DNA from 2 places in the Falsihalocynthiibacter sp. BN13B15 genome. Region 2 is predicted to be linked to the other one. Evidence: riboswitches for the same ligand, from Rfam matches in the RefSeq annotation. Region 2 holds a riboswitch; the other holds the start of a gene.
What was found. A riboswitch is a leader RNA that binds a small molecule or an ion and turns the genes downstream of it on or off. The one in region 2 is predicted to bind thiamine pyrophosphate.
Positions count from the first base shown of each region.

Region 1: it holds a riboswitch for thiamine pyrophosphate, as region 2 does, so the genes downstream of both, thiB (thiamine ABC transporter substrate binding subunit) here and thiD (bifunctional hydroxymethylpyrimidine kinase/phosphomethylpyrimidine kinase) in region 2, are expected to answer to the same signal.

Region 1 covers NZ_JBGFCE010000009.1:160,228-176,390, reverse strand. Annotated here, with positions in the region: gene AB9F26_RS15465 (cytochrome c1) at 1-453, shown strand, start outside; gene AB9F26_RS15460 (ATP-binding cassette domain-containing protein) at 515-1,210, opposite strand; gene AB9F26_RS15455 (thiamine/thiamine pyrophosphate ABC transporter permease ThiP) at 1,197-2,774, opposite strand; gene thiB (thiamine ABC transporter substrate binding subunit) at 2,750-3,736, opposite strand; TPP riboswitch at 3,771-3,868, opposite strand; gene aroC (chorismate synthase) at 3,959-5,059, shown strand; gene AB9F26_RS15440 (thioredoxin family protein) at 5,056-5,463, opposite strand; gene AB9F26_RS15435 (cytochrome c biogenesis CcdA family protein) at 5,473-6,186, opposite strand; gene AB9F26_RS15430 (DMT family transporter) at 6,259-7,131, opposite strand; gene AB9F26_RS15425 (HU family DNA-binding protein) at 7,242-7,529, opposite strand; gene AB9F26_RS15420 (AMP nucleosidase) at 7,664-9,148, opposite strand; gene ade (adenine deaminase) at 9,145-10,953, opposite strand; gene AB9F26_RS15410 (SDR family oxidoreductase) at 11,054-11,887, shown strand; gene dxs (1-deoxy-D-xylulose-5-phosphate synthase) at 11,884-13,812, opposite strand; gene AB9F26_RS15400 (polyprenyl synthetase family protein) at 13,830-14,699, opposite strand; gene AB9F26_RS15395 (exodeoxyribonuclease VII small subunit) at 14,703-14,945, opposite strand; gene AB9F26_RS15390 (histone deacetylase family protein) at 14,942-15,877, opposite strand; gene AB9F26_RS15385 (response regulator) at 15,900-16,163, opposite strand, start outside.
Region 2 covers NZ_JBGFCE010000001.1:266,549-282,711, reverse strand. Annotated here, with positions in the region: gene AB9F26_RS01385 (thiamine phosphate synthase) at 1-450, opposite strand, end outside; gene AB9F26_RS01380 (thiazole synthase) at 447-1,220, opposite strand; gene thiS (sulfur carrier protein ThiS) at 1,224-1,421, opposite strand; gene AB9F26_RS01370 (FAD-dependent oxidoreductase) at 1,405-2,400, opposite strand; gene thiD (bifunctional hydroxymethylpyrimidine kinase/phosphomethylpyrimidine kinase) at 2,400-3,233, opposite strand; TPP riboswitch at 3,263-3,363, opposite strand; gene AB9F26_RS01360 (TetR/AcrR family transcriptional regulator) at 3,462-4,175, shown strand; gene AB9F26_RS01355 (HlyD family efflux transporter periplasmic adaptor subunit) at 4,180-5,130, shown strand; gene AB9F26_RS01350 (ABC transporter ATP-binding protein) at 5,127-6,065, shown strand; gene AB9F26_RS01345 (ABC transporter permease) at 6,062-7,198, shown strand; gene katG (catalase/peroxidase HPI) at 7,252-9,426, opposite strand; gene AB9F26_RS01335 (hydrogen peroxide-inducible genes activator) at 9,579-10,475, shown strand; gene AB9F26_RS01330 (NAD(P)H-dependent oxidoreductase) at 10,549-11,313, shown strand; gene AB9F26_RS01325 (YbaY family lipoprotein) at 11,453-12,190, shown strand; gene AB9F26_RS01320 (TRAP transporter large permease) at 12,281-13,564, opposite strand; gene AB9F26_RS01315 (TRAP transporter small permease) at 13,561-14,088, opposite strand; gene AB9F26_RS01310 (TRAP transporter substrate-binding protein) at 14,153-15,157, opposite strand; gene AB9F26_RS01305 (glycosyltransferase 61 family protein) at 15,449-16,163, opposite strand, start outside.

The DNA.
Region 1 (16,163 bases), on a different contig from region 2:
CACTTCCCCGCTTCGGGTCTTGAAAACGCCCCTGATCTCTCGCTCATGGCCAAAAAACGCGCCGCGTTCCACGGTCCATATGGCACAGGGATCAACCAACTTATTCAAGGCATCGGCGGACCAGAATACATCGCCGCTCTCCTCACCAGCTACACAGGTGAAGAAAAAGAAGAAGCCGGATCGACGTTCTACGAAAACACCGCCTTCCCTGGTGGCTGGATTGCGATGGCTCCGCCCCTTGCCGGTGAAGACGTTGATTTCGACGACGGTCACAGCAACGAAATCCACCACGAAGCCGAAGATGTTGCGGCCTTCTTGATGTGGACAGCAGAGCCAAAAATGATGGCTCGCAAGCAGGCTGGCTTCGTCGCCGTGCTGATGCTTTTGCTTCTGTCCGTGCTGCTGTATCTGGTCAACAAAAAGATCTGGGCGCCGCATAAACGCAAACACTAGGCTGTTTCAAAGTTTAAAAAGTTTAAAAAGCGTCCTTTTCGAAGGGCGCTTTTTTTAAAATCTAGACCCCAAGATAGGCCGCAAGCTCCGCAGGCGGATCATCCAACGCGTCCTGCGTGTCCATCGGTGGCAACGCATTGCCCCCCGCCACCAGCACCGTTTTCTGCGCGATCCGGCGGGCATCTTCGGGGTCGTGGGTGATCATCAAAAGTGTCGCCCCCGTGTCGTTGGCAACGTCACTCACAAGCTGCAACATCTCGCGTTTAAGCGCGGGTCCCAGCGCCGAAAAAGGTTCATCCAACAGCATCAAAGGACGGGCCCGCAGCACCATCCGCGCGATCGCCACACGCGCCATTTGCCCCCCCGAAAGTTCCGCCGGTTTGCTCTCGGCTTTCCCCTCCAACCCTACTTGTTCCAACGCCTCTGCAACCCGCGCACTCTCTTCCTTGGACAGATGCAAATCAGGCCGAAGTCCAAGCCCCACATTCTGGGCAACGGTGAGATGCGGAAACAGGTTGTTGTCCTGAAACAAGATACTCATGGGGCGCGCACCCGGCCCTAATGAGGCCAAATCCTGCCCCTGCCAAAGGATCTTTCCCGTCGTTGGCGCAAGGAAACCAGCGACCGCAGAAATCAGCGTCGACTTCCCCGCGCCCGAAGGCCCGATCACCGCAACATGATCGCCAGTTTCGATCTCAAAATCGGCCTTTAAGGCGAAACTCCCCTGCATTAGGGTCACATTGTCAAAGCGGAGCATCGGTACGCCCTCCTCGGTCAAACAGATAAAAAACACCCAACGAAAGCAGCATCAACAACAGCGCAGCCCCCGCCGCATCGGCCATACGGTAGGCCCCCATCAAGTCATAAAGCGCCAAAGGCAGTGTCGCGCGCGCAGGGTCCGCAAACAGCGCAACCACGCCCAAATCCCCCATCGAAAGCGCTGCGGCCAGCCCTGCGACAAAGCCAATCGGACGCGCCAAACGCGGCGCTTCCAGCAATCGGAAACGTGCAAATCCCTTCAGGTCAAGACTCTGTGCCAAAGCCCCAAATCGCGCGTCACAGGCCTCGACCGCTGGTAAGAAAACCCGCATCGCAAACGGCAACGCAACGATGGAATTCACCAGTGCCGTAATCGGCAACGCCCACTCCTGCGGACTCGCAAATTCAAAGATCACAATGAACAATCCCGCCCCCATAACCAGTGGCGAAACCGCGACCGTCAGATAGCCAATAGCCTCCCCCAAACCACGCGCCGTCCCCCGCAAACGTGTCACCCAAAACGCCAGTGAAAGCCCAAACAAAACGGTCAGACCCGTGGTCGCCATCGACACCAAAAGAGAACGCCCAGCAGCCTGCCACACCGAAAGCGGCAGCGAAATAATCCGTGGCACCCCATCAATCACAATCATCGCCAGCGGCAGCCCCAAAAAGAGAGATGTCAACAAAAGCCAGACACTATCCCCCACATGCGACCCCCCTGTCGCATAGTGATTCACCACGCGATCAAATCCCCCGCCCACGGATGCGGCCCGCGCCAAACGCCAAGCCAATAGAGCCGCGCAGCCCGACAAAGCAACTTGCAAAAGCGCAAGAAGCGCGGCTTTGCTCAGGTCGAAATCAAAGCGGAAGGCATGATAAATCGCGAGCTCAACCGTCGTTGATTTTGGCCCGCCCCCGATAGCAAGCGCGACCGCGAAACTCGTTGTGCAGATGAGGAAAATGATCGCGAAGGCCCCAGGAACAACCTCCGCGAGCATTGGATATTCAAGAAGTCGTCTACGATCTCGCGCATTACATCCAAGGGACGCCGCGAGCCGAAATTGTTCCGACGGGATCGCCAACCAGCCTTGCAGGATCAGACGCACAGCAAGCGGCAGATTAAAGAACACATGCGCAAGAACCACGCCGTGCAAACCGTAAATATGGATCGGTGCGATTCCGAATTGCCCTAAAAACCAACTCACAATTCCCGAGCGCCCAAAAACTGCCAACAACCCCAGAACGGCAACAATAACCGGAAGCACGAAAGGCGCCCCAAGCAGCGTGATCAGCACCCGCCGCCCAACGAACGAACGCCGCGCCAAGGCTCGCGCTACGGGGATTGCCAAAATGACGCTAAAAAACGCCGAGAGAAGCGCCTGTTTGACCGTAAATGCCAGAGCGGAAATGTCTGCCTCGTTGATCGTGCTGCCGGCTTCTGCTCGCCACGCGACAATGCCAACGGTGCCAAAGCACAAGAATAGAATGAGAGCAGCCACCGCCGCCCCCACCCAGAACCCTATGCCGCGTTGGCGCTTTATTTTGACAGAGAGAGACGCCATTCCTCAAGCGCTCCGTCCCGTTCAGCCTGCGCATCCCCCGCTGCAAAAAGCAGCGCCTCTGTTGGGATGGTCAAAGTTTCAAACCCCTCAGGCAAACCGTCATCCGGCGTCACCGCGGGGTACATCCAATTGGTTGTCGGAATGATTGACTGAAACGCATCGCTCACCATAAACGCCAAAAATTCATCGGCCAAATCGGAGTGATCAGTATGCGCGACCTTGGCCGCGACCTCCACTTGCAAATAGTGCCCCTCTACAAAAGGCGCGGCACTTTTGCTGGCGTCCTCTTCCGCGATCAAATGATAGGCGGGGCTGGTTGTATAGGACAAAACCATATCGGCTTCGCCCTCAAGGAACATGCCATAGGCCTCGGACCAGCCTTTGGTCACGGTGATGATATTGTCCGAAAGCGCTTCCCAAATGGCGGGAGCTTCGTCGCCATAGGCCGCTTTCACCCACATCAAAAGACCAAGGCCCGGTGTGGAACTGCGCGGGTCTTGGATGACGATTTTCAGATCGCTTGCTGCCAGCTCTTTAAAGTTTGCAGGAGGGGTGGAGATCTTTGTATTGTCATAGATAAACGCGAAATAGCCCCAATCATAGGGGATGAACATTGTGTCTTCCCACTCGATTGGTAAGTCAAACGCGACGCCCTCTTGCCCGTGCAACGCAAAGAGACCCGTTTCCGCCGCAGCCGCCGTCAAATTCGTGTCTAATCCAAGGACAATGTCAGCTTTTGTGCGCACGCCTTCAAGACGAACGCGTGCCAAAAGGGCCGCGCCATCGCCCGCGCCCACGAGCTTCAAATCGCACTCACATTGCGCTTCAAACGCCGTCTCGATCGCCGGACCCGGCCCCCAATCAGACACAAAACTATCGTAGGTATAAACTGTCAGCTCTTGGGTATCCGCCGTGGCCGCGCTGGCCAAAACGATACCCGCTGCAATCATGGAATATTTCATTCGTATTCTCCATCATGCGACGGGCGGATGAAGGGGGAGAATCCCAGACCTTCCCTCCGCCGATCTTAATCGGTTCAGGTTCAACGGGTCCACTTTCGTATCTCAGCCGCTAAGGCCCCCCGAGGTAGGACCACATCTATTGATCTGATTGCAGGGGTGCAAGGCATATCCACTTGAGCCAAACGCAGGGGACATGTACAGATCAGAGCAAAGGAGCCGCATATGTCGATGAACAGTTTTGGACACCTCTTTCGCGTCACAACTTGGGGTGAAAGCCACGGACCTGCCCTTGGGGCGACGGTTGACGGCTGCCCGCCCAATGTAGAAATCAACGAGGCGATGCTGCAAAAATGGCTCGACCTGCGCAAACCCGGTCAGAATAAATACACGACCCAGCGGCGCGAAGCAGATGAAGTTCGGATTCTCTCGGGTGTTTTTGAGGGGAAAACCACTGGCACGCCCATTCAATTGATGATCGAAAACACCGATCAACGCAGCAAAGATTACGGCGATATTGTCGAGAAATTCCGCCCCGGTCATGCGGACATTACCTATTATCAAAAATACGGCATTCGCGATCATCGTGGCGGCGGGCGCAGCTCGGCTCGCGAAACGGCGGCACGTGTAGCCGCAGGCGGGATTGCGCGCGCGGTTCTTGCTACGCTTTTACCCGACCTCAAGATCAAGGGTTTCATGGTGCAAATGGGACCGCATTCCATTGACCGCGAAAATTTTGACTGGGATCAAATCGATCAAAACCCCTTTTGGACACCCGACGCGATATCGGCCAAGGACTGGGCCGCCTACTTGGACGGGTTACGCAAATCTGGAAGTTCCATCGGAGCGATTGTTGAGGTTGTGGCGCAGGGCGCGCCCGCAGGCCTCGGCGCGCCGGTTTATGCCAAGTTAGACACTGATTTGGCCGCAGCGATGATGAGTATTAACGCGGTAAAAGGCGTTGAAATTGGCGAGGGCATGCATGCTGCAGTACTGACGGGCGAAGAAAACGCCGACGAAATTCGTATGGGTTCGAACGGACCGGAATATACTTCAAACCACGCGGGCGGCATTCTGGGCGGGATTAGCACAGGCCAAGACCTCGTGGTGCGCTTTGCGGTCAAACCAACATCCTCGATCCTCACGACCCGCAAAACAGTGTCTAAAGCAGGCGAAGATACCGAAATTATCACCAAAGGCCGCCACGACCCCTGTGTCGGCATTCGCGCCGTTCCCGTGGGCGAAGCAATGATGGCCTGCGTGATTTTGGACCATTTTTTGCTTCACCGTGGGCAAGTCGGCACGAACCAAGGGAAGATCGGCTAGGCTGCGATTCCCGCATCCAACAGAGCTTTGATTTCTTCCTCGCTGGTGCCAAGGGTGACGCGGCCAATTTCTGCGTCGCCTTTTAGAACAACCAAAACAGACCGGCGTGGAATTTTCAGGCGGCGAGCTAATTCGTCTTTTGAATATTGATCCCAATCAAAATACACGAACAATAGACCCGCATCATAGGCCGGATTTTCCGCTCGTAACTTTTGAATTACGCGGTTCTGCGCCGCGCAGGTGGTGCACCAATCCGTGGCGAAATCGATGAAAACAGTTTTCCCTTCGGCGAGGGCTTTGTCGACCAATCCGGGCGTATAAGCCACCGAACCAGAATTCGCTTGGGCGCTTAGGGGAAGCGTTGCCAAGGCGGCAGTGAAGGCAAGAAAATGTCGTCTGTCCATTGGGACCTCCTAGATTGAAACGGAAAAATCAACGAGCCACGCAGGAAGGTTTTGCAACGCCCAGCGCTCGAGAATGATGTGAAGTTGAAAGTAGATTGCAGTGCCCACGAGGATAAAGGTGATCCCCATAATGACGCGCGACTTTGCCGCAATTCGGCGCATTAGAGCCTGCCGCTTGAGCAAAGTCGCGCGCGCGCCATAGGCCAATAACAGGATCACTGTCGAGACTCCGAGGGCAAAACTCACCATAATCAGCGTGGCCCAAACGAGGCTCTCTCCTTGGGTGGCAAGCGCAATCGCGCCGCCCAAGGTGGGTCCAACACAGGGACTCCAGACCGCGCCCAACAGTGCCCCGCCCCAGAACTGTCCCCAAAGCGACTCGCGATTTAAGCCGTCAATGTTTTGATCTGCTTTCTGTGAAAGGCCGGATGTCGCGCGGCTGAATTTATCGCCGAGCTTGGGCACCAGTAGAACTATGCCAAAGACCACCATCAACACCGCGCCGATACGGGCGACATCCTCTGGCAATATCCCCACCGCAAGGCCGATGGTGGAAAGCGCCACGCCAAGGATAACAAAGGTCAGCGACATGCCCGCAGCAAGGGCCAGCGGGCCGCGTGGACTCGCCTGAAGGGCCGTCGCCAAGACAATCGGCAATACCGGCAAAACGCAGGGGTTGATCAACGTTAGAAGTCCCGCCAGATATCCAAAAACTAATTCCATATTTCGGAGCTAGCAGGTTTCAAACGCCCTGTCAGGCGCGCGCGGTAAGGGTCGCGCGTTTGTGAAGCTTCGTTAGATTGGTTTTTGGCGCGCGAGTTGAACCGCAAGAATGCCAAGAGAAATTATCACCACGCCGATGATGTCCCACATGCCCAAAGTTTCGCCCAGCATAACGGCCGCCACCGCCGCCCCTAGGAACGGATTGAGAAAGTGGAATGTAGCCGCGCGGGTCATGCCAATGCGATCCACCAGTTTGAACCAAATGACCGTGGCCATCAGGCCCGGCACAAGAACAGTATAGGAAAACGCGGCAATCAGTTTAGGCGAGAAATTCACCGACATGTCTTCGCCAATCACAACGGAGGCAATCGCCAAAACAATCGCTCCGACAAACATTTGCAAGCCCACGATCATCATCACATTGCCGCCCGATGACGCGCCGCGCATCGAGAGCGTGGCGATCGTAAGGCCGAGCACACCAACGATACAATAGGCGACTCCGATCAGATCAACGCCACCACTTAAACGCGTTCCGAGAATCAGGAATGTGCCGACAAAGCCCGCGGCGAGACCCACCACCGCCTGTTTGGGGAGGCGTTCAGACAGAAATACCCAACCTGCGAAGGCCACAAGAAGCGGCATTGTCGAGGCAATGATCGACGCAAACGAGGCCTCAATGCGCTGCATCGCCATAAAGAACAGCCCGAGGTAGAGCGCATTTTGGCAGAGACCGAAAACAAATGTCGATTTCCATTGTGTGCGGGTGAGGTGCCACGTTTGCCCCATCGCGCGGGCGATCAAAACACCCAAGATTCCCGAGATGAAAAACCGAAACGAGAGGGAGGCCAAGGGCGGCGCGTCGGCAACAATGATCCGCGCCGATGTAAAGGCGGAACTCCATGCGAAGGCAAAAACAAGCCCCATCAACAAAGACCGAAAGTCCATCTGCGTCCCCTTTTTGGAAATTTCGTGAAGCCAATAGAAAAGGGCCGCCAAAAGGCGACCCTAAACAATTTCTGCGCCGCCACAAGGGCAGCACATCCGTTTAAAACAGCTTAGCCGTTCACGCTATCTTTAAGCGCTTTTGCAATTGTCATTTTGACAACTTTATCAGCTTCTTTTTGAATTTGCTCGCCAGTTGCTGGGTTGCGAACTGTACGCTCAGGACGCTCGCGGCAATAGATTTTGCCAACGCCTGGAAGTGTCACGGAACCACCAGCAGAAACTTCGCGTGTAATAATCGCGATTACGGCATCAAGTGCGCCGCCTGCGGATTTTTTGTCTGAGCCCATTTCCTCTGCGAGTGCAGCTACAAGTTGGGTCTTGGTCATTGGTTTTGCCATTTTATGGTCTCCTTGTTCTGCCCTTGATATTGGGCCTCATCGTCGGCATTTAACTGAATATTGTTGAACTACACAACGATTAGTGTCGAAAAAAGACACTTTTTCTAAGTTTTTTTCAAAAAAACGACGGTAATTTACAAAAATGCCGTTTCATCGAAGCTTCTGAGCTTGCGAGAATGGATTTTCTCCAAAGGTTGCGAGCGCAGACTCTCCATGGCCTGTATCCCGATTTGGAGATGTCTGGCCACCTGAGTCTTGTAAAAATCGCTCGCCATACCGGGGAGTTTGAGTTCACCGTGGAGGGGTTTATCCGAGACACAGAGCAGCGTTCCATAGGGGACACGGAAGCGAAAACCGTTGGCCGCAATGGTCGCACTTTCCATATCCAGCGCCACAGCGCGAGACTGTGAGAGCCGTTGAACAGGACCGGATTGGTCGCGCAATTCCCAATTCCGGTTGTCGATCGTGGCGACCGTTCCTGTCCGCATAATCCGCTTCAAATCATACCCCTTTAGTTGGGTCACAGATTCGACCGCATCCTCAAGGGCGATTTGAATTTCGGCGAGGGCGGGAATCGGCACCCAAGGTGGAAGATCATCGTCCAAAACGTGATCTTCGCGTAGATATCCGTGCGCGAGAACGAAGTCGCCAAGGCTCTGCGAATTCCGAAGCCCCGCGCAATGTCCCACCATGAGCCACGCATGAGGACGCAGCACCGCGATATGATCGGTGGCAGTTTTAGCATTACTCGGCCCGACGCCGATATTGACCAAAGTAATGCCCGAACCATCTTTGCGTTTCAGGTGGTAGGTCGGCATCTGTGGGGACTTTTCGGGCGGGATGATCGGCGTGTGCGGATCAGTAATCACAACATTGCCCGTGGACACAAAGGAAGTGTACCCAGAGGACTTGTCGGCCAAGACCTTGCGGGCATAGGCCTCAAATTCCTCAACATAGAACTGATAGTTGGTAAACAAGACGAAGTTCTGGAAATGCTCGGCCCGAGTTGCGGTATAGTGTTGAAGGCGCGCCAATGAATAATCGACACGTTGCGCGGTAAAGGGGGCCAAGGGGCCCGTGCCATCACTCGAAACCGTGTTGAACCCGTTGACGATATCGTCGTTTGTTGTAGCCAAATTGGGAACGTCAAACACATCGCGCAGGGGGAATCTCATCGCACCATCTTGGGGTACTGTCACATCCTCATCATTGGCGACGGCAAAATGCACCGGCATCGGAGTCGTCGAGATACCCACAGATACAGGCACGTTGTGGTTGCGGAGGAGCAGTCCGATTTGCTCAGTCAGATAGCCTTTGAACAAATCCGGTCGTGTGATTGTCGCGGCATAGGTTCCAGGTTCGGCGACATAGCCAAAGGACAAACGGCTGTCGGAAAGCGCAAAACTGGTCGTTGTGATTCTAATCTCCGGGTAAAAGGCGCGGTATTTTGCATCGGGGCGCGGGCCCAAAACTTTAGAGCTAAATTTTTCGCACAAAAAGCTGGAGGCTTCTTGGTAGAGTTCTGTAAGACGTGCGACCGCTGCCTCCGCCGAGTCAAAGTTTTCGGGCCGAGCTGTCGGTGGTGTGTGGACTGGTAAATTTAAGTCTTCGGTTCTCATTCTTTATCCTCAATCAAATCGGTCAGTTCGAATTTTGTTACATCCACAAGGCCTAGGTCGCTGATCCGTAACTCGGGGATCACAACCAACGCCAGCAAGGAATGCTGCATATACGCATTGTTCAGGGTGCAACCACAGTCCAACATCGCTTCGACCAATTTGTCAGCCTTCGCCGCCACAACTTTGGCAGGTAAATCCGACATAAGCCCAGCAATCGGAAGTTCGACCAAAGCCAGCTCCTTACCGTCCTGAAACACTGTCACGCCGCCGCCGACTTCGCCCAAACGGTTTGCCGCTGCTGCCATATTTGCGCGGTCCGTTCCAACGACAATCATATGGTGGCTATCATGCGCAACAGTCGAAGCAATAGCCATGCGGCCTTGATATTGGAATCCGGAAACAAAGGCATTGGTCACGCCGCCGGTGCCCAAATGACGTTCGACCAAAGCAATCTGGCAAACATCTTGTGCTTGATCCCCTTCGATCAAGCCATCAACCACCAAAAGATCCCGTGTTAGAGCCTTTGTCGGTGCTTGATTTTCAACCACGCCAATGACTTTAACAATCACTGCATTTGCCCCTTCGGGCGCTTTGATTTCGAAATCTTCAGCCACACGGTCACGACCAAGGTTCACAGTTTGCCGCGCATGTGTGGGCCACTCAAGATGGGGGCAATCGACCTTGATCTCTCCATCCTGTGCCACGGTCACGCCACGCGCAATCACGCGGTCAATCGGTAGAGTTGTCAAATCGCTCGTGAGGATCACATCGGCGCGCCTTCCTGGTGCAATAGAGCCTAATTCTCGCTCCAAACCGAAATGCGTGGCTGTATTGATCGTCGCCATTTGCAGCGCAATTACAGGGTCACATCCACAAGCAATCGCGTGGCGCACCACACGGTTCATGTGGCCCTCATTTACCAACGTCCCTGAATGGCAGTCATCGGTGCACAGAATAAAGCTGCGCGGGTCGAGGCCTTTTTCGGTCACGGCAGTAATTTGGCTTTCAACGTCATACCAAGCGGAGCCAAGCCGCATCATGTGGCGCATCCCTTGTCGCACGCGCGCAATCGCATCGGCCTCACAGGTTCCCTCGTGATCATCCGCTGGACCACCCGCCGCATAGGCATGAAAGGCAGGGCCTAAATCGGGGCTGGCATAGTGGCCACCAACCGTTTTATTCGCATTCTGGGTGGCGGCGATTTCGGCCAGCATTTTTGGATCGCCATTGACCACACCAGGGAAGTTCATCATCTCGCCAAGGCCGATAATTCCGGGCCAGTTCATCGCCTCAACCACATCCTCTGGCGTAATTTCAAAACCCGTCGTCTCCAACCCCGGTGCCGAAGGCGCACAGCTTGGCATCTGGGTAAACACGTTAATGGGCTGCAATAGAGCCTCATCATGCATCAAACGCACGCCCTCAAGCCCAAGGACATTGGCGATTTCATGGGGATCCGTGAACATCGACGTCGTACCATGGGGCACAACGGCACGGGTAAATTCAGCGGGCGTCAACATGCCGCTCTCGATGTGCATATGCGCGTCGCACAGACCGGGGATCATAAACGCGCCTTCGGCGTCAATGATCTCCGTGTCTGGACCAATGCAATGTTGCGCGTCAGGCCCACAATAGGCAAAGCGCCCGTCCGCGATGGCTAAATCATAACCTTCAAGCACTTCGCGCGTGTGAACATTGACCCATTTGCCATTGCGAATGACGAGGTCTGCGGCTTCTCTTCCGGCCGCGACAGCAACCAGTCGGGCTGCACTTTCGGGCCAAGTTTTAAGGGGGCTATTTTCCATAGGTCATTTGTTCCTAGATTTCGGGTATGTGCAAGTGAAGAAAATGCGACAATGGCGTTTCTCGCTTGCGGCCCGAAGCGAGATTTCGCATCCTATCCCGATGAAAAAACACCTCTTATCCTTCGGCCACGGCTACAGCGCACAGGCATTTGGTGCCCTATTAGACCCTGATCTATGGCAAATCACAGGCACAAGTCGTGCGGGTGGCAACCAGACCATAGCATGGCCGGGAACGTCGATTTCCCTCGCATTAGAAACTGCAACGCACGTGTTAGTGTCGATTGCGCCGGATGAGAATGGTGACGTTGTCCTCAATGCACTTGGCGATGAAATCGCCCGCGCTGCACCGCACCTTGAATGGGTTGGGTATCTTTCGACAACGGGCGTTTATGGCAACCATGACGGCGGTTGGGTTGACGAGGCTACCCCCCTCACCCCCTCAACTAAACGCGGCGAAATGCGCGTCTTGGCAGAATCTCAGTGGCAAAAACTGGCAAAATCAACGGGACTGCCACTTCATATATTTCGCCTTGCAGGGATTTACGGCCCCGGACGCGGACCCTTTGCGAAAGTCCGCAATGGAACGGCACGCAGAATTATCAAGAAAAATCAGGTCTTTTCGCGGACCCATGTCGCGGACATTGCGCAAGTTTTGGCGGCAAGCGTGGCGCACCCCAATCCGGGGGCAATTTATAACGTCTGTGATGATTTCCCTGCGCCGCCCGAGGACGTGATCGGCTTTGCCGCCGAACTTCTTGGCGCGCCAATCCCACCCGCAATTGATTTTGATACCGCAGAAATGTTACCGATGGCGCGAAGCTTTTATGCAGAGTCAAAACGGGTTCGAAACGACAAAATCAGAGTCGAATTAGGCGTAAATCTGTTGTTTCCCGACTATCAATCGGGCCTACGCGCCTTATTAGAGGAAGATTAAGCACGTTGACTTGAAATCTGTGCCACGCACAGCACATCCAGAACTTTTGCTTCAATATGCTCGCTGTTCATCGCCGCATCCGCATACATATCAACTGGATTTGCATGGTCGATAAACGTGTCCGGCAGCACCATTGACCGGAACTTAAGTCCCGTGTCAAAAACGCCCTCTTCGGCCAGCAATTGAGCCACATGGCTTCCAAAACCACCGATTGCCCCCTCTTCGATTGTGATTAGCGCTTCGTGGTCGCGTGCGAGGCGAAGGATCAATTCGCGATCCAACGGTTTCGCAAAGCGCGCATCAGCAATCGTTGGGGTGATACCCCGCGCGGCAAGTTTCTCTGCGGCTTTTTCGACTTCTGACAGACGTGTCCCAAACGAAAGGATCGCAACCCGTGCGCCTTCTTGGATCATGCGCCCCTTACCGATTTCAAGCGGAATACCCCGTTCGGGAAGGTCAACGCCCACGCCTTCGCCGCGTGGAAAGCGGAAGGCACTGGGGCGGTCATTAATGCTGGCGGCGGTCGCGACCATATGCACTAGTTCCGCCTCATCTGCGGCGGCCATCACGACAAAATCGGGAAGGTTGGCCAGAAAAGCGATGTCAAAGCTACCAGCGTGGGTCGCGCCATCAGCCCCAACTAGGCCCGCGCGATCAATCGCGAACCGGACCGGAAGGCGCTGGATTGCCACGTCATGAACCACCTGATCATAGCCGCGTTGCAGGAAAGTGGAATATATCGCACAGAAGGGCTTTATCCCACCGGCAGCAAGGGCAGCGGCAAATGTAACGCCATGTTGCTCGGCAATTCCGACGTCAAAACAACGGCTAGGATAGCGTTCGGCGAAGAGGTTTAGGCCCGTACCGTCCGGCATCGCGGCCGTCACTGCCGCGATTTTGTCGTCTTTTGCTGCCTCGGCGAGCAATGCCTTCGCAAAAATATTGGTATAGCTTGGAGCATTCGAAGGCACTTTTTTCTGCTCGCCCGTCAAAACGTCGAATTTCGCAGTCGCATGCCCCTTGTCGCGGGCGCTTTCGGCAGGGGCGTACCCTTTGCCTTTTTTCGTCAGCACGTGAATGAGCATCGGCCCCGTCGCACGGGATTTCACTGTCCGTAAAACCGCCAATAGCGCGTCCATGTCATGGCCATCAATCGGACCGACATAGGAAAAGCCAAGTTCCTCAAAAAGCGTGCCGCCTACGGTCATGTGTTTGACCATTTCCTTGGCGCGTTTGGCCCCTTCTTGGAAGGGATGCGGCAACAGGCTCACCGCCCCACGCGCAGCCGCTTTCAATTCTTGAAACGGTGCGCCCGCGTAAAGGGAGCTTAAGTAGCTCGACATCGCACCAACGGGGGGCGCAATCGACATTTCATTATCGTTCAAAATGACGAACATGCGTTTTTTCAAGTGACCCGCATTGTTCATGGCCTCATAGGCCATGCCCGCGCTCATGGACCCATCGCCAATCACCGCGATTGCGTCGCCGATGCCGTGCTCAGGGGCGCCGCCCAAATCGCGCGCCACAGCAAATCCCAACGCTGCCGAAATCGACGTGCTTGAATGCGCCGCACCGAAGGGATCGTACGGGCTTTCGCTGCGCTTAGTGAAGCCCGACAGACCGCCTTTTTGGCGCAAAGTCCGAATGCGATCACGGCGACCCGTGAGAATCTTATGGGGGTAACACTGGTGGCCCACGTCCCAGATCAAACGGTCCTTGGGCGTATCGAAAACGGCATGGATCGCGGTTGTCAGTTCAACAACGCCTAGACCCGCCCCAAGATGGCCTCCTGTGACGGAGACAGCTGAGATCGTCTCTGCGCGCAACTCGTTCGCAAGTTGAGTCAGCTCAGGGTCACTGAGGGCTTTCATGTCGGCGGGGGCCGAAATGCGATCAAGAATAGGCGTGACTGGTCTTTGGCTCATGCGGCCCTCCTACGGGCTTAACTTTCGCGTGCAATAACGAAACGCGCGGCTTCGCGCAAGTTCTGTGCATTGTCGCCGAAGGGTGCAAGGGCGGATTCGGCCTCATCAATCAGGTCAGATGCGCGTTTTTTCGCCTCATCCATCCCCAAAAGCGAGACAAACGTTGCCTTTCCGGCCTCGGTGTCTTTGTTCAGGCGTTTCCCAGCTTTTTGCGCGTCGCCTTCAACATCCATGATGTCATCTGCGATTTGAAACGCAAGGCCGAGCGCATTGGCATAGTGACGCAGAGGCCCCACATCCTGCCCCGCAAGGATCGGCCCCGCCATAGCGGACCACTGAATAAGCGCGCCGGTTTTATTTGCCTGAAGCTCGGTAATTTGGTCCAAGTTCAGCGGCGTTAGAGCCGTTTCTGATGCTATGTCTTGCATTTGCCCCAGCACCATCCCTTGCCCACCAGAGGCCCGCGCCATTGTTTGGATAAGCTCAATACGTGTCGAAGCCTTGGGCGCGCATTCCTTGCGGGCAAGCAGGTCAAACGCGAGGGTCTGTAAGGCATCGCCGACCAAAACGGCGGTCGCCTCGTCCCATTTCACGTGGACGGTGGGCAGGCCACGGCGCAAATCATCGTTGTCCATGCAAGGCAAATCATCGTGCACCAGCGAGTATGCGTGCAGTGACTCCACTGCCGCGGCGGCCCAAATAGATTGCCGTGGATAGACACCGTATAACCGTGCACCTTCGATCACCAAAAACGCCCGAAGCCGCTTTCCACCCGTCACCGCGTAACGCATTGCGTCGGTCAACGGGACGTTGGGGTATCGCGCAAGCGTTTGGGTAAGACAGGCCGAAACCTCGTCTGCGGCCTGCGCCAAAGCGTTTTCAAACATGTGTTAGAGACCTTCAACCGGCGTCGTACCAATCGGGACACCGCCCTCGCCCAACTTAATGGCGGCGACTTTTTCTTCAGCTTCTTTAAGCTTAGCGTCACAGTGTTCTTTGAGTTTGGCACCGCGTTCATACAGCTTGATCGACTCGTCCAACGCCACTTGGCCGTTGTCCAATTGTCCAACCACTGCTTCAAGCTCGGCCATCGCCTGTTCAAAACTCATTTCGCTCACTGGGGTGTCGCTCATGCGCCGCGCTCCATCAAAATTTCCACATGCGCGGCCGTCGCTTCGGCCAACGCCTCCAAATCATACCCGCCTTCGAGAGACGAGACCACCCGTCCCGAACAGGTTTGGTCCGCCAAATCACAAATCTTTTCCGTGAGCCATCTAAAATCGTCGGTTTCCCAATTGAGCCCTGCCAATGGATCGGCGCGATGCGCGTCGAAACCTGCGGAGACAAGGATCAATTCAGGACGGAATAGAGCCATATATGGGAGAATTTTCTCGGAATAGACCCTGCGCATTTCGACCCCACCAGACCCTTCCGCAAGGGGGACGTTCATCACATTGTTCACGGAACCCGTTTCATCGGCCGCCCCTGTTCCAGGGAACAGTGGCATCTGATGGGACGAGGCAAAGGCAATGCGCGAATCCCCCTCTATGAGGTCTTGGGTGCCATTTCCGTGGTGCACGTCGAAATCAATGATCGCGACACGCTTGAGCCCATGAACTTCCACCGCATATTTGGCCGCAACGGCAACTGAACCAAACAGGCAAAACCCCATCGGCGTTTCGCGTTCCGCGTGATGACCGGGCGGACGCACGGCGGCGAAAGCATTTTGAACCTCGCCCGACAGCACCAAATCGACGGCCCGCACACAGGCCCCCGCCGCGCGATATGCGGCGGCAACCGAGCCCGCCGACATATATGTATCGCCCTCGATTTGGGCGATTCCAGCATCGGGTGCTGAATCCCGAATATCCATGATATGCGATTTCGGATGCACCCTGAGCAAATCATCATCCGCCACCAAAGGGGCCTTTTTGCGCAGAATAGGGTCGAATTTTGCATCCGAAAGCGCCTCAAGGACCCGCTCCAAACGTGCGATTTGTTCGGGGTGGCCCTGGGGCGTTTCGTGCAGAAGGCAATCGGCATGGGTGAGAAGAGCAGTCGTCAAAACGAACTCCTGTTTTAGAGGGTCAATCGCTTCCCAGCATATAGCCTGCGCCCCGAACGGTTTGAAGATAGCGCGGCTGCTTGGGATCGGCCTCAATTTTGCGACGCAGGCGGGTGATTTGCACATCCACGGCGCGTTCTTGCGCCTGCCCCTTGTCGCGTCCAAGGTCCTCAACAAGCTGCCCTCGCGAAAGCGCCTCGCCCATGTTGGCGGTGAAAATTTTCATCAATGCACTCTCAGTTGCCGTTAGCCGGATTGGGGCATCGCCTCGCGCCAATTCCGCACG
Region 2 (16,163 bases):
CGTATCCCCAATTAGGGTGCGCCATGTCGTTAGTTTCTCAATGCCCTGTTCATGCCATTTCATCTTTTTGAGGATGGTCGGATAGATGGGCCCAAGGGCGATGTAATACGGGCGAAGTTCAAGGGCGCGGGCCAGTTCCGCTTTGTCGTGGGTGCTGATCCCGAGGCGCATGCCAGCTGCTTGAATGGCCGCGATATCCGCGTCCTCAAGGTCCTCCTGCCCCAGATGGATATAATCACACCCCGCATCAATCGCGAGGCGCCAATGATCGTTGATGACCAGCGTGCAACCATGATCCGCACAGACGGATTTCGCCCGCCTGATATGGGCGCGAAGGTGGTCTGCACTTGCATCCTTCATTCGCAATTGCACCAGTTTGATTCCCAATGGGACGAGGCGTTCGAGCCAGTCCGCGCTGTCAAAAATGGGGTAAAATCGATCAAGCTTCATTCGAGAAACGCCTTTCCGATAACGGGGGTTGAGGGCGCAGCCATGTCGCGTGGCTCCATCGGGTCGGCAATCACTGCAATCTGTCCGGCGCGTATCGCGGTGGCGAATGCTTCGGCCATCGCGGCGGGGTCGCCCGCTTTTGCAACGGCCGTGTTTAAGAGCACAGCATCAAACCCAAGCTCCATTGCGCGTGCCGCTTGGGAAGGCAGGCCAAGCCCCGCATCGATCACCAAGGGCACATCCGGAAAATGGGCTCGCATCGCCCGTAATCCAAAAATATTATTCAACCCCAAGCCCGACCCAATCGGCGCGCCCCAAGGCATCAAAACCTCGCAGCCCGCATGGAGCAACCTATCCGCGACGACTAAATCTTCGGTGGTGTAAGGGAAAACCTGAAAGCCGTCCTCGCTAAGAATACGGGCAGCTTCGACCAGCCCAAAAACATCAGGTTGCAGCGTGTCCTCTTCGCCAATCACTTCGAGCTTGATCCATTTTGTGTCGAAAACTTCGCGAGCCATATGAGCGGTCGTGACGGCCTCTTTGACGCTGTGGCAGCCCGCGGTATTGGGAAGGATATGCACGCCAAGGTCACGGATCAGACGCCAGAAATCCTGCCCCGCCCGATCCTGTCCGCTCTCGCGGCGCAGCGAAACCGTCGCGACACTCGCCCCACTCCGCTTAAACGCATCTGCTAAGATCGCAGGGGACGGATATTGCGCGGTGCCGAGCATGAAACCATTGGCAAGGGTCGTGCCATAAAAATCACGCATCCTTTATCCCCCCTGCATCGGGGCAAGGACTTCGATCCTATCGCCGTCGGAGATCGCGAAATCGGCACGGGCGGTGGCGGGAACAAATTGGCCGTTCACAGCAGTCGCAACTTTAGCTTCCCCAAACCCTCGGGCCTCCAGCAGATCTGCTAACGTGCCAATCTGAATGTCCACGGGTTCGCCATTAATTTGAAGTTTCATCCATTACCTCCGGCTGTTTGTTATCAAAGATTAATTCCGCCACCATGCGCGCCAACGCGGGGGCCAATAGGAACCCATGCCGATACAGGCCGTTGGCGCGGATAAGGTTTCCCTCACGGCGAATGCGCAGCAGGTTGTCGGGAAATGCAGGGCGACTATCGACGCCAATTTCCAATACCTCGGCCTCGCCAAAGGCGGGCGCCAGAGCATAGGCTGCGCTCAGCAGTTCGAGCAGCGCGCGGGCGGTGACGTGCTTGCCTGCGCGGCCTTCAATCATCGTTGCGCCCAGCATGAAAACGCCGTCGCCGCGCGGTACAATATAAAGCGGGACGCGTGGGTGCAGAAGGCGGATGGGGCGGCTTAAGGTGACTTCGGGACAGAAGAGCACAAGCATTTCGCCTTTGACTCCGCGCAGATCAGCGATCTGATCGCGGGCCTGAAACCCTCGACAATCAATGGTTAGGCCTCGCTGGGCAAAATCCTCGGGGTCGGCTTCGGCCTGTTCAAACACCGCGCCATCCGCCACCAGACTTGCCTGCAATCGCGCCAAAGTTTCGCGAGGAGCCAGATGCGCCTCGCTTTCGAAGTAAAGCCCATTGGTGAAACGGTCGGCCAAATCAGGCTCTAACGTGGAGATTTCGTCCGAAGTGACCTCTCGAAAGTTGGTCGTGCGTCGTGCAAATCGGGTCAGGTCCGCTTTGTCGCGCGAGGGTGAAACCACGAGCGAACCGTTGCGATGTACGGTCTGCGTTTTCGCTTCCCACCAGTTGGCGGCCTCTTGGCCAAGTCGGATCACGGGTTCTTCGGCGCTTTCACCCTCGCAAAATGGGGCAAGCATCCCGCCCGCCCACCATGAGCAAGCCTGTGGCCCCGGGGTGGCGTGGCGATCAATAACCGTGACATGGGCGCCGCGATCCAACAAGGCGCGCGCCACACACAGGCCCGCGACGCCCGCGCCGATGATCGTGATTTCAGGCATTACCATTGTCTATAAAAGTGATGAACGGGGCCGTGCCCCTTGCCAATTTGCAACTGATCCGCGGCGGCGATTGCTCCTTGCAAATAGCTATGCGCGGCGACCACGGAGGAATGCAAATCCAGCCCCTTGGACAGGTTTGCCGCGATTGCGGAGGCGTAAGTACAGCCAGTGCCGTGGGTATTACGGGTGGCGATGCGGGGCGCAGAAAGCGTTGTCACCACGCCGCCCGCCTCAATCAAAATATCTGAGCAAGTTTCCCCTTCTGCGTGGCCGCCTTTCATCAAAACCGCGCTCGGCCCCATGGCCAAAAGGCGCATTCCTTGCGCCGTGACTTCGGCCAATGTGTGCGCTTGGGGCTCGCCCAACAGGCGAGCAGCTTCGGGCAAATTGGGTGTAAGTAACGTGGCGAGGGGGAGGATTTGCGTAACCATTGCTTCAATGGCAGCGTCTTGCAAAAGCGAGTCACCGGATTTGGCGATCATCACCGGATCAACAACTATGGGACCTTTAAAATCGGTGAGGCACCGCGCGACAGCGTCAATGATCGAGATCGAAAACAACATCCCGAGCTTAATAGCGCGGACCTGAATATCGGCAAGGACCGCCTCGATCTGCGCGGCGACAACATCGGCAGGCACCTCATGAACGGCGGTTACTGACTTCGTGTTTTGCGCTGTGATGGCTGTTATGACGCTGGCCCCAAACGATCCATTCGCCGACATTGCCTTGAGATCAGCCTGCACACCTGCACCACCGCCGCTGTCCGAGCCTGCTATTGTTAGGGCGATTGGGGTCGTGAATGTCACTGGCGCATCTCCATCGAGTTGGGGCATGCCAGCGAAAGAAAGAGTCTGCGCGATATTTGCGCAAAGTACCCGTTCCCTACGCCGGTATAACCCGGATCAGGTTCGACGGGTCGGTGCAAGCACCTCTCAGCCCTAATGGGCCCCCCGACGGATAAAATATGGTGTCTGGCCACAAGTACGTGGACAAACAATCGTTGGGGCAATGCTTAGTTTAGATTTCTAGTAGCCACAACCCGATGTTTGAGGCGCTTTCAAATGCATCCACGATCACTATGCCTAACTTGGAAAGCCCTTGCTACTGACCATCAAGTCAGTTATAATTCTCACATGTCCCCATCAGAGAAATCAGAACCAAAGTTTCGCCGACGTGCAAACGCACGCCCAGATGAGGTTTTGGATGCGGCCCTTGCCCTCTTTATTGATCAAGGGTTTGCACGAACAAGTGTGGATCAGGTCGCCCAACGCGCGGGTATTTCCAAGGGGGCCGTCTACCTGTATTTCCCCTCCAAAGAGGCCATACTTGCGGGCCTAGTAAATCGCACAATCGCGCCCTTAACGGATGCTCTATTTGACAATATTTCGCATCATCAAGGGGATCCCCGCCCGGCTATTGAGCAATTCTTACGAATGATGGGGAAGGTCTTGACGGACAAACGCAACCGAGCCGTCCCCTTGATCGTAATCCATGAAGCTCCCGCAGCCCCAGAGATTGCCACGCTATTTCGCACCGCCGTTTTAGACCGCGCCATTCCCGCCCTTTCGACGCTTTTGGCGCAGGGTGTCGAAGGAGGCCATATTCGGCCCATCGACCCCGAACTAACCGCGCGAACTGTGATCGGACCGATCCTCGCACACATCATTTTTTACGAAATATTCGGGATCGAACCAGAGGGTGGATTTCATTTGGACCGCCTAATTGAGAACCACCTTTTGATCCTAAACGCAGGCCTCGAACCCCAGAAAGGATAGCGAGATGAACTCCCTTCCGAATTGGCTGATCGTCATCATCAACGCCATTTTTCCAAGTTTTGGGGAGCCCGTTGTTCTGGAATATAACGGCTATGCTGAGGGTGATTACGTCTATGTTGCGTCTGCTGTCGCGGGTCGGATTGTGAATATGCGCGCGCGAGAAGGCGAGTCCATTTCTGCGCTTGAGACGCTGTTTCAAATCGACGACAGCCACCAGACCGCGGCCTTACATGCGGCGCAGGCCCAAGTTGCTGTCGCGCAAGCAAATCTGGAAAATCTAGCGACAGGAAGCCGTGACGAAGAGATCGCCGTGATCCACGCCTCACTTGATTCCGCCAAGGTGGATCAACGCCTTGCCCAGTCGACATTGGAGCGCACCCAACGCCTTTCCAAAACGGGGTCCGTTTCGCAAGCCCGCGTCGATACCGATACGGCTTTGTTACAAGGGGCCAACGCACGTGTCGCCCAGTTTGAAGCACAACTACACGTCGCCGAATTGCCTGCGCGGGTTTCCCAAAGGATAGCCGCCGAAGCCACCCATGACGCCGCCCTCGCCCAACTTGAAGGCGCCCGTTCCGCCCTGAATGACACCACCGTCAAAGCTCCGATTGGAGGGCGTGTTGACAAGGTGTTTTACGAGCAGGGCGAAGTTGCTTTGGCAGGTGCTCCGGTCGTCTCGATCCTCCCTCCGGCAAGCTTGAAGGCTTTGTTTTTCATCCCTGAAGGCGAGCGCGCCAGTGTGTCGTTAGGTGAAATTTTTGATGTCGCCTGCAGTGGTTGCCCTGACGAAATCACCGCGCATCTGACGCGCCTTGCCGCGACGCCGCAATACACGCCTCCCATCATTTACAGTCGCGAGGAGCGGTCGCGGCTGGTGTTTCGGGCCGAAGCTATACTGGAGAATGCGGGTGATGTTTTGCCCGGACAACCCCTCACGTTGAGGCCACGCGATTGACCCAACCATTTGCCATATCCGTTACAGGCCTGACCAAGGTTTTCGGCGGGCGAAGGGTGGTGGACAGCTTTGATATGGAGGTACCCAAGGGGGCTATTTACGGCTTTCTTGGCCCCAATGGTTCGGGCAAAACCACGACAATCCGTATGATGTGCGGGTTGCTCACGCCGGATGAGGGCGCGGGTACCTGCCTTGGGTTTGATATCCTGTCGCAACAAGGCAGCATCAAAGAAAACGTGGGATATATGACCCAAAGGTTCTCGCTTTACGAGGACCTGACGATCCGTGAAAACCTCGATTTTATGGCGCGAATGTACCGGATTAAGAACCGCAAGAAATGTGTACAAGAGGCATTGAGCGACTTAGGCCTCGCTGACCGTGCAAACCAATTGGCGGGCACGTTGTCGGGCGGGTGGAAGCAACGTTTGGCGCTGGCGGCATGTTTGATCCACAAACCCACCCTATTGTTGCTCGATGAACCCACGGCCGGTGTCGACCCAAAAGCGCGGCGCGATTTTTGGGATGAAATACGCTCCCTGTCGGCAGCAGGCGTGACCGTTCTCGTTTCAACCCACTACATGGACGAAGCGGTGCAATGCGATTTCATCGCCTACATCGCCTATGGGAAAAAACTTATCGCAGGGCCCGCGCATGACATTCCGCGCATGATTGGCCTCTATACGTGGCGCGTCACGGGCCCTGAAATTTCGGACCTTGAAGCCTTACTCCGGCAGGATGCCGATGTTGGTCAGGTCGCCCGCTTTGGCGCCGTTTTGCATGTGTCGGGGACAGATGAGGCAAAACTCAAAGCACTCGCGGCGCGATACAACACCGAAAATATATACACCTGGGTTCAAAAAGAGGCCGAGCTGGAAGAAGCTTTCATCTATCTGATGACCGGCGTTGACGACAATTTCAGTGGGGCCAAACCATGAAATGGTCGTTCTCACCTGCGCGGTTATGGGCTGTTCTGGCAAAGGAATTCGTCCAGATGCGGCGCGACAAAATCACCTTTGTGATGATGATCGGCGTTCCGATCATGCAACTCCTTATCTTTGGCTACGCGATCAACTCCGATCCTCATAACCTTCCAACGCTCGTTGAAATGTCGGACGAAGGGCCAGTGACGCGGGCGATCCTTATGGGCATGAAATCATCCACTTATTTTGATTTTCAGGGCATCGTGACCAGCCGCGAAGAAGGCGACAAGGCGCTGCGCGACGGATCGGCGAATTTCTTGGTGGTGGTGCCCCCTAACTTTGAGCGAGATATTTTACGTGGATTTTCCCCCGAAATACTCCTGTCCGCCGACGCCTCTGATCCCGCTGCGGTCGGGGGTGGGGCGTCGGCGATGGGGGGTATTATTGACATCGCGATGGCGCAGACTCTGACTGGCCCCCTGCGCTATGCCGCCGGAGCCCAACCGCCAATTAGCGTTGTGGTTCATCGGCAATATAACCCCGAGGGCAACACCTCAATCAATATTGTCCCCGGCCTTTTGGGGGTCATATTATCGCTGACGATGGTGATGATCACGGCGGTCGCGATTGTTCGCGAAACCGAGAAGGGCACGATGGAAACGCTGATTGCGACACCTGTGCGGCCCCTCGAAGTGATGCTCGGAAAAATCCTCCCGTATGTTTTAGTTGGATATGTTCAGACCGTGGTTTTCTTGATTGCGTCGCAGGTGTTATTTGGCGTGCCTTTCATCGGATCGCCCTTCGCCTTCTTTGTGGGGTTTAACCTCTATATCGTCGTCAATCTTGCGCTTGGCTTCCTGATCTCGACGGTCGCGCGCAGCCAAATGCAGGCCATGCAAATCTCGTTCTTCACGCTATTGCCAACGATCCTGCTCTCGGGATTCATGTTCCCTTTTGCCGCCATGCCCGTGTGGGCTCAGATGATTGGCAATGCGATCCCCGCGACGCATTTCTTGCGTCTCGTGCGCAAGGTCATGCTCAAAGGGGCCGACATTAGCGATATTCTGGGTGATCTCACTAACATCAGCATTATCATGTTGGTGATCGTCGCGATTGCGCTCAAACGGTATCGCCAAACGCTAGACTAAGCGCAATGAAGGGGCATCCCCGAGCGCGATACCCGCCCAAGGATGCTGTTTTATTAAGCTATATCAAAGCGATCCGCATTCATAACCTTCACCCAAGCTGCGACAAAATCCGTCACAAACTTCTCGGAATTATCATCCTGCGCATAGACTTCAGCGTAGGACCGCAGGATGGAATTGGAGCCAAACACGAGGTCCATGCGTGTCGCGGTCCACTTCACTCTGCCCGAGGTTCGGTCGCGAACCTCATAGGTGCCTCCGTCCACCGGATGCCACGAATTGGCCATATCCGTCAGATTTACGAAGAAATCTGTGGTAAGGGCACCAGCGCGATCCGTGAACACACCGTGTTTTGAACCGCCATAGTTGGTGCCCATAGCCCGCATGCCACCAACCAAGACCGTCATTTCATTGGCCGTTAAGCCCATGAGTTGCGTGCGATCCAGCATCAATTCTTCTGGGCTAACAATGTAGTCTTTTTTGAGCCAGTTGCGATAGCCATCGGCCAGCGGTTCCAAAACATCAAAAGACTCGGCATCGGTCATCTCTTCCGTGGCATCTCCACGCCCTGAAGCGAAGGGAACCAACACAGGATATCCCGCAGAATTGGCCGCTTGCTCGACGCCGACATTCCCCGCGAGGACAATGACATCCGCAAGACTTGCACCGCTTTCTGCTGCAATGCTTTCAAGCACACCCAGCACTTTCGCCAAACGGACAGGCTCATTGCCCTCCCAATTTTTTTGGGGTGCGAGGCGAATGCGCGCACCATTGGCACCGCCGCGCATGTCCGAGCCGCGATAGGTCCGCGCGCTGTCCCATGCTGTCGAGACCATTTCGCTCAGGGTCAAACCGCTCGCTGCGATACGGCCCTTAACTGCCTCAACATCATAATCCGTTTGCCCCGTGGGAATTGGGTCCTGCCAGATCAACTCTTCTTGTGGCACATCGGGACCGAGGTAACGGGTTTTGGGGCCCATATCGCGGTGGGTGAGCTTGAACCAAGCGCGTGCGAAAGTTTCGGAAAAATACGCGGGATCCTTGGCAAATTTCTCTGAGATTGCGCGATAGGCCGGGTCCATTTTCATCGCCATGTCGGCGTCGGTCATGATGGGCATACAGCGGATCGTCGGGTCTTCGACATCAACAGGCATATGCTCTTCTTTGATGTCGATTGGCTCCCATTGCCACGCGCCTGCAGGGCTTTTCTTTAGCTCCCATTCATACCCGAAAAGCATCTCGAAATAGCCGTTATCCCACTTGGTTGGGTTTGTCGTCCACGCCCCTTCAATTCCGCTCGAGACCGTTTCGCGGCCCACGCCTTTGCCTACCGGATTTTTCCAACCCATGCCCTGCTCTTCAATGCCAGCCCCTTCCGGCGCGTCGCCCAAGAGGCTTGCGTCGCCATTACCGTGGGTCTTGCCCACCGTGTGACCACCCGCCGTAAGGGCCACGGTTTCTTCGTCATTCATGGCCATGCGAGCAAAGGTTTCGCGGATATGTAGCGCGGTTTTGAGCGGATCGGGGGTGCCGTTCACGCCTTCGGGATTCACATAGATCAAGCCCATCTGCACGGCGGCAAGCGGGTTTTCCATCGTGGAAGGGTCTTCTAGGTTTTCATAACGGTTGTCACTCGCGGCCAACCATTCGTTTTCCGAACCCCAGTAAGTGTCGATCTCAGGCTGCCAAATATCTTCGCGCCCAAAGGAAAATCCAAACGACTTCAACCCCATGGATTCATAGGCAATTGTGCCTGCAAGGATCATCAGGTCAGCCCAGCTTAATTTATTGCCGTATTTCTTTTTGATCGGCCACAACAAGCGACGTGACTTATCGAGGCTGACGTTATCGGGCCAAGAATTCAACGGCGCGAAACGTTGATTGCCCGTTCCACCGCCCCCGCGACCGTCGGCAAGGCGGTAGGTTCCCGCCGAGTGCCAAGCCATGCGGATCATCAGGCCACCATAATGCCCCCAGTCGGCAGGCCACCACTCTTGGCTGTCCGTCATCAGGGCATGAACGTCTTTTTTCAACGCCTCTACATCAAGGCTTTTTACGGCTTCGCGATAGTCAAAATCCGCACCCATCGGGTTGGTTTTGGAATCATGCTGGTGCAAAATGCCGAGGTTAAGCGCATTAGGCCACCACGCCATAACCGACTTGTCCGAAGCCGTATTTCCACCGTGCATCACAGGGCACTTGCCGACCGTATCTTTATCATTACCGTCCATGTTTTCCTCCGTCAGAAGCCGCGTTACTTGAATTACGTGACAAGGCGAGTAGCTCGAAGAACTCGCCCTGAAACTATCCATTCCTTCTAAAGCTAGCAGACCAGAACCATAATACAAATTGCATTTTCTAAACCCAATGATAGTATTTTCTAATGAGTCGACTCTCTATGAAACATCTGCGTTATTTCGATGCCCTCGCGCGATTTGGCCACTTTGGGCACGCCGCTGAGTCCTGCGCCATTACCCAACCTGCCCTCTCCGTTCAGATCAAAGAACTGGAACAATTGATCGGCACTCCGCTGGTCGAACGCGGCGCGCGGCAAATTCGCCTAACCAGTTTTGGCGAAGAATTTGCAAAACGTGCGGGCGATATTCTACGATCAGTTGACGAGCTTGAAGATATGGCGCGGGCGTCACAAACCCCACTCATTGGGCGGCTTCGGATCGGGGTCATCCCAACCGTTGCGCCGTATCTTTTGGCCGATGTCATCAAAGAACTTTTCCGTCAGTACCCCGGATTGGACCTGCGCCCTCGCGAGGCGGTAACCCAAAAACTGATTGAGGATCTGGTCGGAGGCCGCATGGATGCTGCCATCGTCGCCCTCCCGATTTCCGAACCGTCCTTGCATGAGGAGACCCTCTTTGAGGAGGAATTCGTTTTGGTACGGCCCCTAAAAGACGCCGATTTACCGGTTCCAAACTCTGCAATGTTACGCGAAATGCGGCTACTTTTGCTTGAAGAAGGCCATTGTTTTCGCGATCAGGCCATTTCGTTTTGCAAGATGTCTTCGACTATGCCGCGCGACCTCATGGAGGGGAGTTCCCTATCGACATTGGTCCAGATGGTTGGGGCGGGAATCGGTGTGACCCTGATTCCCGAGATGGCCGTTCCGATCGAGACAAGCTCCGCAGCGGTTACGGTGTTCCGTCTAGCGGCGCCCCGCCCTTCGCGGACCATCGGCATGGTTTGGCGTAAAACCAACCCATTGTCCGATCAACTCGCCCAAATTGCCGAAGTCGTCAGACAAGCAGGGACGCGCAAAATTTAGATTCCATACGCTTACCTATACGACCGCCAAATGAACCTCTCAATTCGCCTTTGATGACACTAGGACCGCTTTCATGCCCCGCACCCTGATTGTACTTGCCCACCCAGAAAAACAGTCCTTCAACAGCAGCTGGGCACAGGCCAGTGCGCAAGCATCACAGGCCGAGGGGCACGAGGTTATGTGGTCCGACCTCTATGCGTTGAACTTCGATCCCAGCGAGAAAGCCGACAATTATGCCAGCGCCCGACAGGCCGGTTTTTTTGACGTTCTAAAGGCCCAAGAGGCCGCCGCGGACACGAACTCTTTGCCAGAGGATGTTGCGCAGGAAATTGCGAAAATCCGTGCGGCGGATCGGATCATTTTTCACTTCCCGATTTGGTGGTTTGCGCCGCCTGCCATTCTGAAGGGGTGGTGTGATCGGGTTTTTGTACAAGGGGCGCTTCACACCATCGACCAACGTTTTGACAACGGCATATTCCGAAGGAAAACCGTCCTTTTCTGCGCCACCACGGGGGCGAATTCCGCCGAAAGCGCCTTCAACGGCAAGGAAGGCGACGTCCGAATGTTGTTGTGGCCCTTGGCCTATACGCTGCGCTATCTCGGGTTTGACGTCCTTGAGCCTCGGGTTTTACATGGCATTCACGGCTATCACGAAGGTGCAAATGAAGTGGCGTTGAAAGCACGTTTAACGTCCGAGCTTGAGGGCCACGCACAGACCATTGCTCAATTTGAAAGCCTGCCAAAAATCGCGTTTAATGCGGACACAGAATTTGATGCTGAAGGCAGTTTATTGCCAGACGCGCCGAGCTATTCCCATTTCATAAGGCAAAAAGCATAAACCAAAATTCAGCAAAAAGGCGCGTCGTTCCATCCGTCTCATTTAATGTGAACCACATTTCGAATATACCGTCGGCAAGCTGGATATTTGAATTTCAACGCCCATCTTTAGGCATGAAAACACAGAAAAGGATTTTCGGATGGATTACCCCCTCAAGACGCTAAGCCTCGCATGCGCGACGGTTGCCCTAAGCACGTTCGCCGCAACTGCAGGAACGGTATCAGGCACCGTTACCTACCTTGAGCGCATTGCCCTGCCGCCCGAGGCGACGCTCACCGTGCGCCTGCTTGATGTGTCCCGCGCCGATGCGCCATCTATGGAACTCTCGACCAAGGTCTACGCGTTGAACGGAGTGCCACAGCCGTTCAGCTTGGATTATGACAACAACATGATCGACCCTCGATTTACCTATTCCGTGGATGCGGAAATTGAGCATATGGACGAGGTGTTGTTTCGCTCCACATCCGCGTATTTGGTGATTACGCGCGACGCTCCATCCGAAGTGGATATTGTGGTTCAAAGGATGCCGGCCCCGCGCGCGGACCTTGAAGATACAAGTTGGGTTGTGACGAGTATTGGCGGCAATGTGATCGTCGCAGATCGCGTACCGATGGTAGAGTTTGCGCAAAACGGTGCGTTTGCCATCCAAACCACCTGCAATAATCTAGGAGGGGAGGCCGAAATCGGCGAGGGCACGATCACGTTTCCCACCAACATGCCAACGACCATGATGGCCTGCGAAGACCCCTATATGAGGTTCCAAGGGGACATTACCGAAGCGCTCCTTCAGGTCACGGGATACACGCTCAGCGACGCCACGTTGACCTTCACCAATGAGGCCGGGATTGAAGTCATGGAAATGCAAGAATCCAAGTAATCAATTACTCGTTAAAAACAAAAAGGGGCGGACCAATCATGGCCCGATTGTGCGGCCCACCCCTTCTCTCAGTCAGTCGTCGCCTATCCCTTAGCGGAACAAGTGAACGGCTGTCATTGAGACCGCTGGGAAATATGTCACGATCATAAGAGCCGTGATGGCCGCCAAATAGATCGGCGCCATTTTCCGTGCGATCGAAAGTACGCCCACACCAGAGATCCGCGACGCCACATAGAGCGTGGCCCCAACAGGTGGTGTGAACAGGCCAACCGCAACATTGCAGGTCATAATTACGCCCAAGTGAACGGGATCGACGCCAAATGCCTGTGCCGTTGGAAGAAACAAGGGCGCAGTCAAGAGGATCGCTGGTACAGGGTCGAGGACCAACCCAAGGATCAACAAAACAATGTTAACCATCAGCAAAAACATCCAAGGTCCGGTTGACACTTCTTGCACGAAGGCCACCAGAATTTGTGGCATTTGTTCAAGCGTAATGAGCCATCCAAGAACAGTTGTTGCGCCAATCACAACCATCACAACCGCACTGGTGACAAAGGCATCAATCATTAGGCTTGGAAGGTCGCGAATGTGGAAATCGCGATACACAAAGATCGTTACGATAAGCCCGTAGACCACCGCCAAAGCCGCAGCCTCAGTGGGGGTTACCCAACCGGTGAAGATCCCGCCAAGGATCAAAACGGGCATAAACAACGCGGGTGCCGTGCCGACAAACGAGCTCCACAATTCCTTGCGCGACGTTTTGCGCCCCCCCGGATCACAGCCCGTGGATTTCCCGACGTAAAAGCACACTCCCATAAACGCGAGCCCGAAAATCAAACCGGGGACCATGCCCGCGAGGAACAGATCGGCGACCGAAACGTTGCCAACAAAGCCATAGATGAGCATCGGAATGGAGGGCGGAATGATGATGCCAATTGTGCCTGCTGCGGCCACGAGGCCCGCTGCAAACGCCTTGTCATAACCTTCCTTGGCCATGTTTTTAATCATGACGGAGCCAATGGCCGCACTGTCGGCAATCGCTGATCCGGAGATACCGCCGAAAATCATCGACGCCCCGACAACAACCATGCCTAAACCGCCCGGCATGAAGCCAAAAGCCGCCCGCGCAAAACCGATAATCCGAAGGCCAACGCCGCCACGGCTCATCAATTCGCCTGCAACGATAAACAACGGAATCGCCAAGAAGTGGTTGGGTTCAACACCGCCGATGAAGTTCAGATAGAGCGCTTGAAGTGGATAGCCCAAGTCGAAAACAAGGATCGGAAGGACCGCCGTCAAAAGGATCGCCCAAACAAGCGGAACCCCCATGAACACCGTCACAAGAAAGACGGCTACGACAAAAAGAAGAATCATATTTGGGCCTCGGTGTTCGATGACAAATCCGGGTCAGTTGGCGGAGTACGCATGTCAATTGCGATATTAAAAGAGTGGAACAAGAGCGTGCAGGCCATTCCCACCGGCATCGACGCGTACAAAAGGCCAACGGGCCAGTAGAGGACCGTGGTTTTTTGCGCCCACGTATGGCTCGAAATCGAGAAGCCCGTGTAGATCAAACTGATCAATAGGGCGGCAACGACAAGGTCGATGAAAAGAACGAGGCGGCGACGCATTACCAGCGAGAAAAGGTTATCAACAATTTCGGTGACCCGCATATGTGCGCCCCGTGCGATTGCTGCGGCGCATCCAAGGAACGTCGTCCAAAGCAGAAGAAACGCGGTGATTTCAAGGGACCATGCCAAATCAAATCCAGCAGCCCCGCGCAGAAACGCGTTAACAAAAACGAGCGAAACGATTGCCGTTCCACCCAAAAAAAGTACACCGTCAATTGATTTGCTCAGTAGGCGCAAACCCGCTGGATATTTTGACCTGTAATCCATGACCCCTCCTTTAGAGAAAAGTCGGGGCCCTTAGACCCCGACTCTGTCACATTATTTGTGTGACTTAGTTGGCTGGAAGTGCAATGCGGATTGCTTCCGCATCGGCCAAGATCTTATCAACTTCTTCGGCGCCATAAACGTCGCGCGCTTTGCCGTAAACTGATGCAACCGCGTCGCGGAAGGGCCCGATCACAGGAACAACAACGGTCGCTCCAGCGTCAACCATTTCGGCCAACTGACTATCAACCGAGTTTTTCACCAAGTCACGGCTAAAGGCGGCGGATTCAACGGCTGCCTTCATCACAGCAGCTTGGTCAGCTTCAGAAAAGGACTGCCAAGTTTTTTCAGCAATCGTCAAAGGAAGCGGGCTGTACACGTGACGAGTCAACGTGATGTTTGGCGCAACCTCATAGAAACGCAGGGATTTAATTGTATCCACTGGGTTTTCTTGGCCGCTCACTGTACCCTGTTGGATCGCGAGATATACGTCTGTGATTGGCATCACAACGGTTTGAAACCCAATCGCTTCCATGGTCCAACGGATCATATCGTTGGGGAAAACACGCATTTTTTCGCCAACGGCGTCGGCAGGTGAATTCAACGGTTCTTTGGTTGTGAAGCTGCGAAAACCCGCTTCCCATGTTGAAAGGACGCGGAACCCTTTTTCGGGCAGTTTCGCGAACTCGCCGTTTAGCCACTCGGAGTTGTCATAAAGTTCCCAGCCTTGCTCGTAGGAATCCACGAGAAACGGCATAGCCGTCAAGTTGAGGGATGGAAGATGGGACGCATAGGACCCCGTCGCCGAAACCGTAAAGTCGATCCCGCCAAGCTGAAGTTGCTCAATCGCTTTTGGGTCGTTTGCGAGTTGGCCTGAAGGGAAAATCCGCACTTCATAGCGGCCTTCCGTATACTCCGCGACTTTCTCGGCAAAAACTTCTGCTGCTGCTTGACGCGACCCACCTGGGTTGTCTGTGTGACTAAACTTCAAGACAGTTTGTGCGGTTGCAGCGGCCCCCATGGCAGCCAACATTGCGGTTGCGGTTGCGAATTTAATAAATGTGTTTTTCATTACGTCCTCCCTGACGTTTTCCTCATTGTATATTTTTAGGTATACATTAATAAATTCACTGTCAACCTTGCAATAGGATTTGACGGTGCCAAAAGTTGGCGAATACTACATAAGAATCCATGCTTTGCCGCGCGCCGTGCTTCGGGCGCATGGTTCGCGTAAGAGGGTTCAGCGTTTTCTAGGAAGAGCTCGGGTGGCGCGCCCACACTTGGCGCGACGCGACGCACCGATGAGGCGCGTGTTTAGGGCAAATTGCGAGGCAGATCGCGGAGAGGAACTCGAAAGTGGCGGCTAGACCTCACCCGTGTCGATTTGAATACTTCGCTTTTCTATTTCCGCCAAACAATTGAGGACTGTCTTTTCCATCGACTTTGAGAAGGCCTCGCTCGCCACAAATACCGGATGCTTCGCAGCCGCTTTGATGTCGGCTCCAAGCTTCCGACGCCCTGCGGTGTCGTCCGCCAACTTTCCAACCAGTTCCACATATTCATCTGGCGTATTGGCAAGCAATTTCTCAAACCCAAGGGATCCAACGAGGAATTGGTCGATCGAGCGCGTGGATCTACGACGCAAAACGACCGGCGGAACTCCGTAGATCAAAGAAAGATGCGTCATCGTCGCTCCCCCATGCGGAAAGGACGACAAATATATATCAGACAAGGACAAAACGGTTTCAGCTTCGGCAACGCTCATTTCGCTCAGGATTATGATCCGATCAAGGGAGACGCCGACCACCTTGGCCGCCTCCGCAACTTGAATATTGAACGCAAACGCTTGGCTACGGCCCGCCCATCCGGGGTTATACGGCGCCAAAAGCAACTTGCCTTTGGGAACCCGCACCAACGCACGCAACATCGTCAACAGAAATTCTCTACGATTTTTTTGACAGGCCCCAGCGTTGATCATAACGACGTCATCGTCGGCAAGGCCAAGGGTCTCACGTGTAATTGCCTTGGTGGCCTTCGGGGTCAGGGAGTTAATGTAATTGATGACCGGCCCCTCCACC